DNA from 2 places in the Agrobacterium sp. 5Ca50 genome. Region 1 is predicted to be linked to the other one. Evidence: predicted binding sites of a transcription regulator. Region 1 holds the regulator's gene; the other holds the start of a gene.
What was found. Region 1 encodes PhoB, which activates phosphate uptake and scavenging genes when phosphate is short. Its sites were predicted from a motif close to TGTCATNNANCTGTCAT; they were not measured.
Positions count from the first base shown of each region.

Region 2: a site for PhoB is predicted at 3,724-3,740, ahead of ACZ5FM_RS04710 (esterase-like activity of phytase family protein). Genes of this name have one in related genera too.

Region 1 covers NZ_AP026438.1:3,627,794-3,635,449, forward strand. Annotated here, with positions in the region: gene pstC (phosphate ABC transporter permease subunit PstC) at 1-1,315, shown strand, start outside; gene pstA (phosphate ABC transporter permease PstA) at 1,312-2,637, shown strand; gene pstB (phosphate ABC transporter ATP-binding protein PstB) at 2,654-3,469, shown strand; gene phoU (phosphate signaling complex protein PhoU) at 3,572-4,291, shown strand; gene phoB (phosphate regulon transcriptional regulator PhoB) at 4,322-5,005, shown strand; tRNA gene ACZ5FM_RS17415 (tRNA-Leu) at 5,335-5,421, opposite strand; gene ACZ5FM_RS17420 (ABC transporter substrate-binding protein) at 5,966-7,564, shown strand.
Region 2 covers NZ_AP026438.1:974,775-982,430, reverse strand. Annotated here, with positions in the region: tRNA gene ACZ5FM_RS04725 (tRNA-Val) at 1-52, shown strand, start outside; gene ACZ5FM_RS04720 (hypothetical protein) at 157-369, shown strand; gene ACZ5FM_RS04715 (alpha/beta hydrolase) at 504-1,367, shown strand; gene ACZ5FM_RS04710 (esterase-like activity of phytase family protein) at 1,474-3,672, opposite strand; gene hupB (DNA-binding protein HupB) at 3,886-4,161, opposite strand; gene lon (endopeptidase La) at 4,364-6,781, opposite strand; gene ACZ5FM_RS04695 (VOC family protein) at 7,162-7,527, opposite strand; gene clpX (ATP-dependent Clp protease ATP-binding subunit ClpX) at 7,628-7,656, opposite strand, start outside.

The DNA of each region.
Region 1 (7,656 bases):
CATTCTGGGTATCTGGCTGATTGTCAGCCCAATGGTCATCACCTCCACCGTGCGTGGCGGTTTCCCGGAAGACGTTCGCGCCCAGTCGCAAGCCCAGCAGGGACTGGCTTACGGCATGGTCGGCGCAATTGCGCGCGGCATGAACGCCCTTTCGGCTGAAGAACTCGCCGCGGTTGAGGCTGGCACGACAGATATCCGTCCGCTTCTGTCTACCCGTGGTATTGCCTTGGCCGGCGACCCTCAGCCCTACATGATCGTTTCTGCCAAGGAACTAAACGACCTGACCTCGATGAGCCGCATTGCGATGATCGTTGTGGTGCTTGGTCTGGCCCTTGGCGGTGCAGCCGTGTCTTTCCGTTCGATTGCGCCGCGCTTCCGCGCCCGTAACAGAGTGGAAAAATTCATTCTGACCGGTCTGATACTTGCCTCCTCGATCGCGATCCTGACCACGGTCGGCATTATCCTGTCGATGCTGACGGAAGCGATCCAGTTCTTCAATATGGTGCCGGCACATGAGTTCTTCTTTGGAACCGTGTGGGACCCACGTTTTGCGGCTGCTGGTGCAACGGACAGTTCCGGTCAGTTTGGTCTCATCCCACTGTTGATGGGTACGCTGTACATCGGTCTGGTTGCCATGCTCGTGGCCGTACCGGTTGGCCTGTTCTCGGCTATCTACATGGCGGAATACGCTTCGCCGCGTGTTCGCTCGATGGCCAAGCCACTTCTCGAAGTGCTCGCCGGTATCCCAACCATCGTTTACGGCTTTTTCGCCCTGACGACTGTTGGTCCGTTCCTGCGTGACATCTCCACCCAGATCAACGGTCTGGCAACGGGTAACTACACCACCTTCATCCAGGCACAGAGTGTTCTGACCGCTGGTTTCGTTATGGGCATCATGCTCATTCCTTATGTGTCGTCGCTGTCGGACGATATCATCACCGCCGTGCCGCGGGCACTGCGTGACGGTTCGCTCGGCCTTGGTGCAACCCGTTCGGAAACCATCAAGCGCGTTGTTCTGCCAGCTGCCTTGCCGGGTATTGTTGGTGCTATCCTCATGACGGCATCGCGCGCTATCGGTGAAACCATGATCGTTGTTCTGGCCGCCGGTGTTGCCGCGCGCATCCAGTTCAACCCATTTGAACCGATGACGACCGTGACCGTGAAAATCGTCAGCCAGTTGACGGGCGACCTTGAATTTACCTCGCCCCAGACGCTGGTTGCTTTTGCCCTCGGCATTACGCTTTTCACCATCACGCTTTGCCTCAATATCTACGCGCTTTACATCGTGCGCAAATACCGGGAGCAGTATGAATGACCGACGCAGTTTCCTCGCCGGCCTCCACTCCGTCTGCCAAGGCGTCCACAAACCGTCGCGATATCGGTATTAAGCGTCGCTACGCTGCTGAACGCCGGTTCCGTGCCTATGGTGTCGCTGCGATCTCGTTTGGCTTGATTTTTCTCGCGCTGTTGCTGTGGTCGGTGATTGGCAAGGGCTATACCGCCTTCCAGCAGACGATGATCACGGTGCCTGTCGAGTTCTCCGAGCAGGTTATCGACCCGAACAATGAGCGCGCTCAGAATCCGGCAAAGTTGATGACCGCCAACTACCCGATCCTGGCACGCGACGCTGTTGCCAAGGTTCTGGGTATTGCACCTGACAACCGTGCAGACCTGCGCGCTGTCAATGCCATGATCTCCGATAGCGTGCGCACTCAGCTTCGCGATATCGTGACCAAGGATCCGTCGGTTATCGGTACGACCCGCAACGTGTCGCTGCTGGCGGCGGGCGACATCGACTCTGCTTACAAGGGTCAGATCGACCTGTCTGTGGCCGAAGCCAGCCGCAAGGTAAAAGACAATCAGGTTGGCTGGATGAACCAGCTTGCTGAGGCTGGCCAGTTGGCCAAGCACTTCAACACCGGCATCTTCTTCAATGGCGCATCCAGCCGCCCGGAAGCCTCTGGCGTGGGCGTTGCGCTGATCGGCTCCTTCTACATGATGCTGATCGTTCTGGTGCTGTCGCTGCCAATCGGTGTTGCCGCTTCCATCTATCTGGAAGAGTTTGCTCCGAAGAACCGCTTCACCGACCTCATCGAAGTCAACATCAACAATCTCGCGGCCGTTCCGTCCATTGTGTACGGTCTGCTTGGTCTGTCGGTGTTCATCAACTTCATGGGCTTCCCACGTTCGGCATCGATTGTTGGTGGTCTGGTTCTGACCCTGATGACCCTGCCAACCATCATCATTGCTACCCGTGCGGCACTCAAAGCAGTTCCGCCATCTATCCGCGCTGCGGCCCTTGGCCTCGGTGCATCGAAAATGCAGACGATCTTCCATCACGTATTGCCTCTGGCCATGCCGGGTATTCTGACCGGCACGATCATTGGTCTTGCACATGCTCTGGGTGAAACCGCACCGCTGCTTCTCATCGGCATGGTGGCCTTCGTTGCCAACTACCCGACCACACCAATGGACCCTGCTACTGCCTTGCCAGTCCAGATCTACATGTGGGCAAATGAAGCAGAACGCGCTTTCGTAGAGCGTACATCGGGAGCAATCATCATATTGCTTCTGTTCCTGATTGTTATGAATGTAGGCGCAATCCTTCTGCGTCGACGTTTCGAACGGCGCTGGTAAAAGGAGCTTGAAGCAGATGAACATGATGTCGGAAGCAGCAGTTGAAAAGGCGCTGGACAAGAAAATGAATGATGTTTCGCTTAAGATGATCGGCAAGGACGTTTCGGTTTATTACGGAGAGAAGCGCGCGCTTTTCGACGTGAACCTCAACGTTCGCGAAAACACCGTAACTGCGCTGATCGGCCCATCGGGTTGTGGTAAGTCCACATTCCTGCGCACATTGAACCGCATGAATGATACCATCGATGGCTGCCGCGTTACCGGCAAGATCACGCTCGATACGGATGATATCTACGATCCGGCCATCGACGTGGTGGAACTGCGTGCCCGCGTCGGCATGGTGTTCCAGAAGCCAAACCCGTTCCCCAAGACGATCTATGAGAACATCTCTTACGGCCCACGTATTCACGGCCTGGCAAAGTCGCGTGCGGACATGGACCAGATCGTTGAATCCAGCCTTCACAAGGCCGGTCTCTGGAACGAAGTAAAGGATCGCCTGCACGAATCGGGTACCGGTCTTTCCGGTGGTCAGCAGCAACGCCTCTGCATCGCCCGTGCGGTTGCCGTCAGCCCGGAAGTCATCCTGATGGATGAGCCTTGCTCGGCTCTCGACCCGATTGCAACGGCACGTGTGGAAGAACTGATCCACGAACTGCGCACCAACTACACCATTGTCATCGTGACGCACTCGATGCAGCAGGCAGCTCGCGTTTCGCAACGCACGGCGATGTTCCACCTCGGCCATCTTGTCGAAGAAAACGACACTGACAAGATGTTCACCAATCCAGACGACCAGCGCACGCAGGATTACATCATGGGACGCTTCGGCTAATCCTGGAGTAATCGCCCGCTGTTAACGTGAAAGAATTGTGCCGGAGCGACTTGGAGCCATTTAGCTTCGTCTCGCGTCCTTGCAGAAGCCGGAGACTTTGAAATGACATCGACACATTCGCATATCTTGTCTGCTTATGACGATGAGCTGAAATTCCTGACACGCCGCATCTCTGAGATGGGTGGTCTTGCAGAACAAATGTGCGCGGATGCAGTTCGCGCATTGGTCAACTCCGATGCGGCTTTGGCCCAGAAGGTCATTTCAGAAGACGTCGTACTTGACCACGCGGAACGCGAAATTGGTGACAAGGCAATTGTGACCATTGCCAAGCGTCAGCCAATGGCGGCCGACCTGCGCGAAATCATCGGTTCCCTGCGTATTGCAAGCGACCTGGAGCGCGTTGGCGACCTTGGCAAGAACACTGCCAAGCGCGTAATCGCTGTTCAGGGCACGGGCGTACCACGCAAGCTGGCACGCGGCCTGGAGCACCTGTCCGAGCTGGCACTGGTTCAGCTCAAGGAAGTGCTTGATGTTTACGCAACGCGTTCTGCCGAGAAGGCCAATGCCATCCGTGAGCGTGATGAAGAAATCGACGCTATGTATACCTCGCTGTTCCGCGAACTGCTGACATACATGATGGAAGATCCGCGCAACATCACCACCTGCACGCATTTGCTGTTCTGCGCCAAGAACATCGAACGTATCGGTGACCACGCAACCAATATCGCCGAAACCATCTATTACATGGCAACAGGCAGCCAGCTTGAAGGTGATCGTCCGAAGGACGACAGCTCCAACACGCTCGGTGCTGTAACCGAATAATAGATAGACGGACTTGAGCGGAGTACAGCCATGTTGCCGAAGATCGCAGTCGTAGAAGATGAAGAAGCCCTGAGCGTTCTGCTGCGTTACAATCTAGAAGCCGAAGGCTACGAAGTCGACACGATCACCCGTGGAGACGAAGCAGAAATTCGTTTGCAGGAACGGGTTCCTGACCTTCTGTTGCTGGACTGGATGCTGCCGGGTGTTTCCGGCATCGAACTGTGTCGGCGCCTCAGAATGCGGCCTGAAACAGAACGCCTGCCGATTATCATGCTGACGGCGCGTGGTGAAGAAAGCGAACGCGTTCGCGGTCTCGCCACCGGAGCGGATGACTATGTCGTCAAGCCGTTCTCCACGCCAGAGCTGATGGCACGTGTGAAAGCTATGCTGCGCCGTGCGAAGCCCGAGGTGCTGTCTTCGGTGCTAAAATGCGGTGATATCGAGCTTGATCGTGAAACGCACCGCGTTCACCGTAAAAGCCGTGAAGTGCGCCTTGGGCCAACCGAGTTCCGCCTGCTGGAGTTCCTGATGTCCTCACCGGGGCGCGTGTTCTCACGTTCGCAGCTGCTCGACGGTGTCTGGGGGCATGATATCTACGTCGACGAACGCACCGTTGACGTGCATGTAGGACGTCTGCGCAAGGCGCTGAACTTCTCCAATATGCAGGATGTCATTCGCACGGTTCGTGGTGCGGGTTATTCGATGGAAGCTTGATCCGGTCTTTCATCATGTAAAAACATCAAAGGCGCGGCTCATAGTCGCCCTTTTTGTTTCTGGGAGAGCTTTCACTACCCATGAGTTCACAACTCATCGATGCCACCGTTGCTCGATATGAGAACGCGGCATATCCAGTTTGGTGCAAAATTGACCTGAAAATTTGCGGTTTCAGACACGCCCAATCCGACGAACAAAACGATGGTTCGAATTGGTCGAAATCTATCATTTTCAGACAGGCTGTGAGGAGTAACTAGGCCCTAAACGCAAAAAAGCTCCGGAGACCGGAGCTTTTTTGCAGGCTGATTTAGATAACTAAATCAAGAAATTGGTGCCCAGAAGAGGACTCGAACCTCCACACCCTTGCGAGTACCAGCACCTGAAGCTGGCGCGTCTACCAATTCCGCCATCTGGGCGACGGAGAGCGATGTACGGCGAGCAGCGCTCTATGTCAACGGACTTTTTTATTTTTTATGACAAATTGTTTTCAGTCATACGGATTGGCGATTCAACTAATTGAAAATAAATAGTATTTTTACGTGAAAATTTCCGCGCATGGTTTTGCACAGCCTCTAAGCCCTTGTTTTATGCGGATTCTGCGTTTTGCCTGATTTGCCAAGATGCTGGTTTTGCGTGGCACCAATTCCCTCACATATCAGAGCCTTAAATAAGGCTGGCCTGTATCGATACAGGAATCTCTGGTTGTAACAGAATAAATCATATCTTTAGGCAAAAAGGGGGCTTCCGCCTCTGCCTCTCGTGATGCTAAGACAGCTTTTCGGTTACAGCGCCCGTTATTTTGGCAATGGGGGCAGCGAGGCTGGAACAGCAAAACGGAAACTGCCTTGTGAAGCTCTTCCCGTGTTGTGGCTCCGGCATCGGAACAGACTGAAATTACGATAATGACTCAACCATTCCCGTCTGTTGGCACAAACGGGAACATAAAAGTGGGAGCTATACATGAATTCCAAAATTGGCCTCATTGCGGCAGCCTTGCTGTCTGCAACATGCTTCGCCAATGTAGCAAGCGCGAAAACCTTCGTTTACTGCTCCGAAGGTTCTCCAGAAGGTTTTGACCCGGGCCTCTACACCGCCGGCACCACCTTTGACGCCGCTGCACACACTGTTTACAGCCGCCTGCTCGAATTCGAGCCCGGCACAACCAAGCCAGTTGCTGGTCTTGCTGAAAGCTGGGAAGTTTCGGAAGACGGCACGGTTTACACCTTCAAGCTGCGTCCGGGCGTAAAGTTCCAGACAACTGATTTCTTCACGCCAAGCCGTGAACTGAACGCCGATGACGTTGTTTTCTCCATCGAGCGCCAGATCAAGACTGACAACCCATGGCACCAGTATGTTGCTGGTACATCCTGGGAATATGCTGCCGGCATGGGCTTCCCAGAGCTGATCAAGTCGGTTGAAAAAGTCGACGACATGACGGTCAAGATCACCCTGAACCGTCCTGAAGCACCTTTCCTGGCAAACCTTGCGATGCCATTCGCTTCGATCGTTTCGAAGGAATACACCGACAAGCTCGCTGCTGACGGCACCAAGGAACAGCTGAACCAGAAGCCAGTTGGCACCGGTCCGTTCGCATTCGTCGGTTACCAGCAGGATGCCGTTATCCGTTACAAGGCTAACAAGGAATACTGGGGCGGCGCGCCTAAGGTTGACGATCTCGTATTCGCGATCACCACCGACGCTGCTGTTCGTTACCAGAAGCTCAAGGCTGGCGAATGCCACCTGATGCCGTTCCCGAACGCTGCTGACGTACAGTCCATGAAGGCTGATCCAAACCTGCAGGTTATGGAACAGGAAGGCCTGAACGTTGCTTACCTCGCCTACAACACAACGCAGGCTCCGTTTGACAAGGTCGAAGTCCGCAAGGCGCTCAACAAGGCTATCAACAAGCCAGCTATCGTTGATGCAGTGTTCCAGGGCATGGCAACGCCTGCCAAGAACCCGATCCCACCGACAATGTGGTCTTACAACGACAAGATCGAAGATGATTCTTACGATCTCGACGCTGCCAAGAAGATGCTTGAAGAAGCAGGCGTGAAGGACCTCTCCATGAAGGTCTGGGCAATGCCGGTTTCGCGTCCTTACATGCTCAACGCACGTCGCGCTGCTGAAGTTATCCAGGACGACTTCGCAAAGATCGGCGTAAAGGTTGAGATCGTGTCCTACGAATGGGCCGAATACCTCGACCGTTCAAAGGCTAAGGACCGTGACGGCGCTGTATTCCTAGGCTGGACTGGCGACAATGGCGATCCAGACAACTTCCTCGACACACTTCTCGGCTGCGAAGCTGTTGGCGGTAACAACCGTGCGCAGTGGTGCAACAAGGAGTTCAACGATCTGGTGAAGAAGGCCAAGGTTACGACCGATCAGGCTGAGCGCACCAAGCTCTATGAAGAAGCTCAGGTTATCTTCAAGAAGGAAGCTCCTTGGGCAACCATCGACCACTCCCTGTCCATCGTTCCGATGCGTAAGGAAGTCAGCGGCTTCGTTCAGAGCCCGCTGGGTGACTTCACATTCGAAAATGTGGACATCGCTGAGTAAGCTGTCATCGTTAAGCGTGCCGCGTGCCTTTTAATAAAGGCGCGCGGCATTTGCTTTGTGCAGTTCCGACAAATTAAGATGTAGGCAAAATC
Region 2 (7,656 bases), 1.0 Mb from region 1:
CGCCTCGTTTACACCGAGGATGTCGGGAGTTCGAGTCTCTCATCGCCCACCATTTTCCTTCTTGTCTCCCCTTTTAAGTATCTTGAATGTCGCCATTTATTCGTGGCGTATTGTTTTCCGCTTGGTCAGAAAAAACAACCAACGGGAATTATCAACATGGACACTATCTCAATCGACAATCGTGGTGATTTCGGCCTGTGGGCAATCGAACGCGCCAAGGAGATCATTGCCGTTGAGGGCTCATCCCTGGCGATTGCAGCGCGCGACAGCAGTGAAGAGACCATTCGCGAGGCAGCAAATGCACTCGGTGCCGCAATAACCGCTGCTTTGCTCGAGGTGTATGACGGCCTTTTGTCCGACGAAGAATAAGAAACGCACCTACTCGCTGACCGCATCGTTTTTTTCGCTCCACCATCGCAATCATAGCGCGTATTTTTGCGCTTCGCTCGTCGTTGCTCCCGTGATAAAGGTCAATTCCCACGCCTTGACCACGGGAGTTTCCGATGACGCAGATGGAAGGCAGTGCATTTCAGGAAGAATTTTTATCAACAACAGGCGGGCTGCGACTCTTCGTACGCTCGTGGAAACCCGATTCTGTGCCTCGGACCGTCTTGGTGATTTGCCACGGCGTGACTTCTCATGGCGGCCAGTATCTCTGGGCCGCCGAAAAATTCATGCAAAGAGGCTTTATTGTCTACGCACTCGACTTACGCGGCCGTGGAAAATCCGACGGACCGCGATTCTATGTCGATAATATTGCCGATTATGTCGCCGATCTCGGCATTGTCATTGATCTGGCGAAGTCCCGCAATCCGAATCTGCCGGTTTTTTTGCTGGGTCACAGCGCTGGTGGCGTCGTCTCATGTTCCTACGCTCTGGAAATGCAGGATGGATTGGCCGGCCTGATCTGCGAAAGTTTTGCTTTCAAGGTGCCCGCCCCCAATTTCGTTCTTGGAATCACCAAATTTTTAAGTGGGTTCTTCCCTCGCCTACCGGTGCTCAAACTGAAAAATGAAGATTTTTCACGCGATGGCGAGGCTGTACGTATTCTCAATGCCGATCCATTGATTGCCAATGAAACACAGCCAGCTGCAACAGTTGCTGCTCTGGTGCGTGCCGATGAACATTTGAAGCGGGAATTTCCGACCATAAAACTTCCCTTGCTGATTCTGCATGGCACTGCTGACAAAGCGACCGTGCCAAGCGGCAGCGAGTTTTTTTACAAAACGGCAGGCTCCAGCGACAAAACCCTCAAACTTTACGAGGGGCATTTCCATGATCTTCTCAATGATCTGGGGAAGGAACGCGTACTGGACGACATGGTGGCGTGGATTGATGCCCGTTTGCCGGAGCACATCACCGTCTGAGTCCTGACGTCAGGATGCGATTCGTCGTCAGTGGCCCGAATTTTCTCACTCCAAAACAAAAACGGCCGGACATTTTGGTGTCCGGCCGTTTTTTGTGCGTCAAAAATCAGTTGGTGCCCTTGAGGTCCACTGCAAAGAACAGTGTTTCGCCCGAGGAATCATCCACGCCGTCATTGTCGGTCACGGCGTAAGCCTTGCCAGACTTGTCGAAGGCAAAGCCTTCCAGCTTGTCGACGGTGTAACCATTGGTCTGCGCCTTAAGGTCTGGCAGGAAGTCATGGGCCAGTTCCTTGGTCACGAGAGGTAGCTCGCCACCGATCTTGGCAGGCTTCAGGTCAGCCTTTGCAACGCGGTACAGCTTCTTGATGGCTGCGGCATCACCAATCTGGTTGTCGCGTTCCACGATGTAGACGTGGTCGCCATGGGCAGAGATTTCCGACAGGCCAACCCAACCGGCTTCAGGCTTGTCGAGCTGGTAACGCACAGCGCCCCACTCCTTGGCCTTGGGGTTATAGGAGACGAGCTTCACAAAGCCCTTCTCGTCTGTGCCCCATTCGCGCTGCACAGCCATCCACAGGGTGGCGTCGTCGCCTTCGCCCACAACGGTCACACCTTCAAAGCCGTAACGGGTCTCACCCTCAAGCAATTCCTTCGGCAGGGCGATCTCCGCCTTGATCTCACCCTTGGCGTTGACGTTGTAAAGTGCGTGCGGAAGCAGCTTTTCGCTGTTGCCTTCCGATGCCAGCCAGAAACCGCCCTTGCCATCGAGAGTGATGCCTTCGATGTCGAGTTTCTGGGCAGGCTGACCATCACGCTTCACGCGCAAGACAGAGGTGATGACAGCAGGTTTCTGGGTTGCGTCGATCGTGTAGATCGATGGCTGCATGCCATAAACCGAATCGGAAACCGCATAAAGGATGCCATCCTTTTCAGCGTCAGCGACCAGACCGGACAGCGCACCCCAACCGATTGGCGCGCCGTCTACCGTTGCCGATACCAGCTGCGGGTAAGCCGCCTCGCCTTCCGCACGCTCAAACAACATGACGTGCGAACGGGCACCACCATCTTCGACCAGATCGGCCTCGTTGGCAGTTGCCAGCAGATTGCGGCCAGGGATCGCCACAGCACCTTCTGGAGAGATGCCGGATGGCAGAAGCTGTGTCAGCTCAGGTTCTGCGCCGGTATCCTTGTAAACGCCAACCACGGAGCTACGCTCGGACAGAACGAAGATAAAGCGGTCATCGCCAAAGGTTGCGACTTCAAGACCTTCAGGCTCTACGCCCTTGGCTCTCGAACGCTTCTCGGGATAGTGGCCGATACTGGCGACGGCATGTTCGAAGGAAGCGCCAGCTTCATAGAGGACCTTGCCAGCTGTGTCGAAAATGGTGAAGCCGCGTGCGCCGCCTTCCCAGTCGCCTTCATTGGCGATGACAACACGATCTGTGCCCAGCCACTTGATGGCGTCAGGTTCGCGTTTACGGGCTTCCTGCTTGTCCGTGAACTTCAGGGCGCCGTCCGACTTGGTGTCGATGCCTTCCAGGTCAACCGTGCCAGCGGAGAAGTGGCTTTTAACCGTACCGGCTTTGCCATCAACAATCACGATGTGGTTGTTTTCCTGCAGCGTCACGGCAATGTCGCCATTCGTGTTGATGGAAACGAATTCCGGCTCTGGATCTTCCGGTGCGATATCTGCCAGGCCAGTCATGTCAATGTGCTTGACGGTGGCGCAATCGGCAACGCCGTCTTTTAGGGCAACCGTGACTAGATAGCCAGCCGGCATCTGCGGCAATGCACCATCATTGACGTCTTCATCGCGTTCATTTTCGATCGCGATGGCGGCAAATGTCTTGTCTGGAGAAATGGCGACAGAATCAGGCTGACCGCCCAGATCGCAGCTGGCGTCTATCTTCTTGCTGGCGATATCGACAGTCACCAGTTTGCCGGATGGCTTGGTGAAGCTTTCGGAGGTATTCACACCGGCCAGAACCTTGGTTCCAGCAACGGCGACCGACGTCGGTTCACCTTCCAGCAACAGGGCACCACCAGCCTTCGGTGCCTTGGCATCGGTAATGTCGATAAAGCCAATGCCGCCCAGCGGGCTGTCGGAATAGATCAGTGTATTGCCGTCTTCACTGGCCGCGATGATCTCAGCAGACGATACCGTTTTGGCGTCCTTGTCGTTGGGCAGGTTTAGCGCCACCGGGAAAGATGCAATGCGGTTGAAAACCTGATCAGCAGCAGCAGGCAAGGCGACGGAAGTAAGCAGCACAGCCATTAGGCCGGCCGAAGTAAAACGAAACGTCATGGGAAGCCTCCTGTTCCATTAAATCGAACAGTCGGCTTCTGCTGCATGCATGTTACACACGAATGACAGACATCGGTTATTTAGCCGGGTCATCCACAGCAAACAGACGCAAGGTAAAATAAAAACCCGATGCAAAGGCACCGGGCTTTCAATTTCAGTACTCACAAGCCAAATATGCGCTCACTCGCCGCGAGGCAGCGCATAGTGGAAACTTTAGGAGTTCACGGCGTCCTTGAGACCCTTGCCAGCCGAGAACTTCGGCACGTTACGGGCAGGAATATCAACTTCAGCACCCGTGGACGGGTTGCGGCCCTTGGAGGCTTCACGACGGCTGACAGTGAAGCTGCCAAAACCTGCGAGGCGGATGTCGCCACCATTCTTCAGTTCGCTCTGGACGGTTTCGAATACAGCGTCAACTGCGGAAGCAGCATCTGCCTTAGTGAGACCGGCCTTTTCGGCAACTGCGGAAACGAGCTCATTCTTATTCATGTTTCCACCCCTTTCTATGGTTTGAAACGACTCAAATTAAGCCGGGCGCAGAATAGCTAGCTACCTGCGACCCGCAACTCAAAAGCGCCGGAATCGCCTGAAAAACAAGAGGTCTAGCTGCTTTTTTCACAACAAAGGCTGGCATTTCTGCCAGCCTTTGTGTGTTTTTTACCAATATGGCTTCACGTGAGGTCGTAAAACCTCAATGTGCGATCGTCTGACCGGCGTCATCGACACCTTCGACGGTGGCAACGAGTGGCGTCTCAATGCTGCCATCCCACTCGATCGGCTCGGGTTTGCGCAGTAGCGCATGTTCGATAACCTCACCCATGCGGGACACAGGAATGATCTCCATTCCGTTCTTCACATTGTCCGGAATCTCGGCCAAATCCTTGGCGTTTTCTTCCGGAATGAGCACCTTCTTGATGCCGCCGCGCAGGGCTGCAAGGAGCTTTTCCTTGAGGCCGCCGATGGGCAGAACACGACCACGCAGTGTGATTTCACCGGTCATGGCGACATCCTTGGAAACAGGAATGCCGGTCATGATCGATACGATGGCGGTTGCCATCGCCACACCTGCCGATGGGCCATCCTTCGGAGTGGCACCTTCGGGAACGTGAACGTGGATGTCGCTCTTGTCGAAACGTGGAGGCTCGATGCCGAAATCAACAGCGCGCGAACGGACATAGGATGCCGCTGCCGAAATCGATTCCTTCATCACTTCCTTCAAGTTACCGGTCACGGTCATGCGACCCTTGCCCGGCATCATCACGCCTTCGATCGTCAGCAGTTCGCCACCAACTTCGGTCCATGCGAGACCGGTGACAACACCGACCTGATCTTCACGTTCAGCCTCACCATGACGGAAGCGTGGAACGCCCAGATAGTCATTGATGTTGGCAGCCGTTACAGCCACGGACTTGGTCTTGCCCTTGATGATTTCGGTCACGGCCTTACGTGCCAGTTTCATCAATTCACGCTCGAAGCTACGAACGCCGGCTTCACGGGTATACTGCTGGATGACCGCCATGATCGCATCGTCGCTGACGGAAAACTCGTCCGGCTGCAACGCATGTTCCCTGATGGCCTTAGGCAGCAGGTGACGCTTGGCAATTTCACGCTTTTCATCTTCGGTGTAACCAGCGATGCGGATGATCTCCATACGGTCCATCAGCGGGCCTGGAATATTGAGCGTGTTCGCCGTGGTGATGAACATCACGTCGGACAGGTCATATTCCACTTCAAGATAGTGGTCCATGAAGGTGGAGTTCTGTTCCGGATCCAGCACCTCGAGCAGAGCCGACGACGGATCGCCACGGAAGTCCATACCCATCTTGTCGATTTCATCGAGCAGGAAGAGCGGGTTGGTCTTCTTGGCCTTCTTCATGGACTGCACGACCTTGCCTGGCATGGAGCCGATATAGGTGCGGCGGTGACCACGAATTTCCGCCTCATCGCGTACACCACCCAGCGCCATGCGAACATATTCGCGGCCGGTTGCCTTGGCGATGGACTTTGCAAGCGAAGTCTTACCAACGCCTGGAGGGCCAACGAGGCACAGGATCGGTCCGCGAATCTTGGTGGCGCGTGCCTGCACGGCCAGATATTCGACGATACGTTCCTTGACCTTGTCGAGACCGAAGTGATCGACTTCGAGGATCTCCTCAGCCTTGTTCAAATCAGTTTTGATCTTCGACTTCTTGCCCCATGGCAGACCAAGCAGCCAATCCATGTAGTTGCGAACGACGGTGGCTTCTGCCGACATCGGGCTCATCTGGCGCAGCTTCTTCATCTCCGCCTCGGCCTTTTCCTTGGCCTCCTTGGAGAGTTTGGTGCGGGAGATGCGTTCTTCCAGCTCGGCCATCTCGTCCCGGCCGTCTTCGCCGTCACCGAGTTCCTTCTGGATCGCCTTCATCTGCTCGTTCAGGTAATATTCGCGCTGCGTCTTCTCCATCTGGCGCTTGACGCGAGAACGGATGCGCTTTTCAACCTGAAGAACCGAAATCTCGCCTTCCATAAAGCCAAGCGCCTTTTCCAGACGCAGCTTCACGCTGACGGTTTCCAGCATTTCCTGCTTTTCGCTGATCTTGATCGACAGGTGCGATGCAACCGTGTCAGCCAACTTCGAATAGTCCTCGATCTGGCCGGCAACGCCAACCACTTCAGGGGAAATCTTCTTGTTGAGCTTCACGTAGCTTTCAAATTCGGAAATGACCGAACGGGAAAGAGCTTCTACTTCGACAGGATCATCCTTGGTCTCGTCCAGAAGGTCCGCCGTTGCCTCGTAGAAATCTTCGCGGCTGGTGTAAGTGTCGATCTTTGCACGACCCTTGCCTTCCACCAGCACCTTGACGGTGCCGTCAGGCAGCTTGAGCAGCTGCAGAACATTGGCCACCGTACCAACGTCATGAATAGCAGATGGTTCAGGATCGTCGTCGCTAGCATTGATCTGAGTGGCAAGCATGATCTGCTTGTCGGAACCCATGACCTCTTCAAGCGCACGAATAGATTTCTCACGCCCTACGAACAGCGGGACGATCATATGCGGGAAAACAACAATGTCGCGCAGGGGAAGGACAGGATAAGTGCCACCAGATGCCGCAGACGTAGTGTTCGTCATGTTATTTCCTTTCCATGGCCTCAATGAGCCACTCTGCCGAAGTTCTTGGGTTCTTCGGCGCATTCTCGTTTCCTACCAGAAATGGAGTTTCATCACCCCAATTTCAAGCCAGACGAAACGCCGGTATCCCGCCAGGGACCGAAATTTAAAATGCGGCGTGTACTAAGACTAATTTTTACGCAGTCGCAAGCAACATGCTTGCGGGGCAGAAATACACTTGCCGCCAGACGCGAAACACCGCGTCACAAATCAGTTGTAAAACATTATCAGCAAAGAGCAAACGGCTCTACACGCAAAATAGCCGCCATCCGCAGGAACGTTGCAGAATTGCGATAAAAGCGTCGCCCAAAGCGCCAGAAACTGACCTGACAGCCCTGCCCTTATGCCACAGAGAGGGCAGCGCCGCGTAGCCCTATGCAATTACCCCATGGATCGCGAACCTGGCACATCAGGATATCACCATCGATTCTCATCGGGCCGCGGTAAAGCACCGCTCCAAGCGCCTGCAGATGGGTGAGCGATTTTTCAAAGTCGTCCGTCCACCAATAGACCACACTGCCAGCGGCCCCGCTTGCTACCTTGTCATCGGCTGGCACCAGTTCCAGCTGCGTCTGGCCGATCTGCAAAAACTCGAACCCTGAAGGCTGCGACACGGTTCGCACGGCATCAGGAAAGGCTTTTTGATACCATTCCAGGCCTTCCGCCATATCAGCGACATGCACAAGAACGGCAGATACAAAACTCATGAGGCGTTCTCCTTGGGAAACCATGCATGTGGAAATTGGCCAAAGAAAAAGCCCCTCGCAGCCGTGCTGCAAGGGGCTTTTAAATTCTAGCGTAATCGAATCAAGCCGATACGTTGGTCTTTTCTTCTT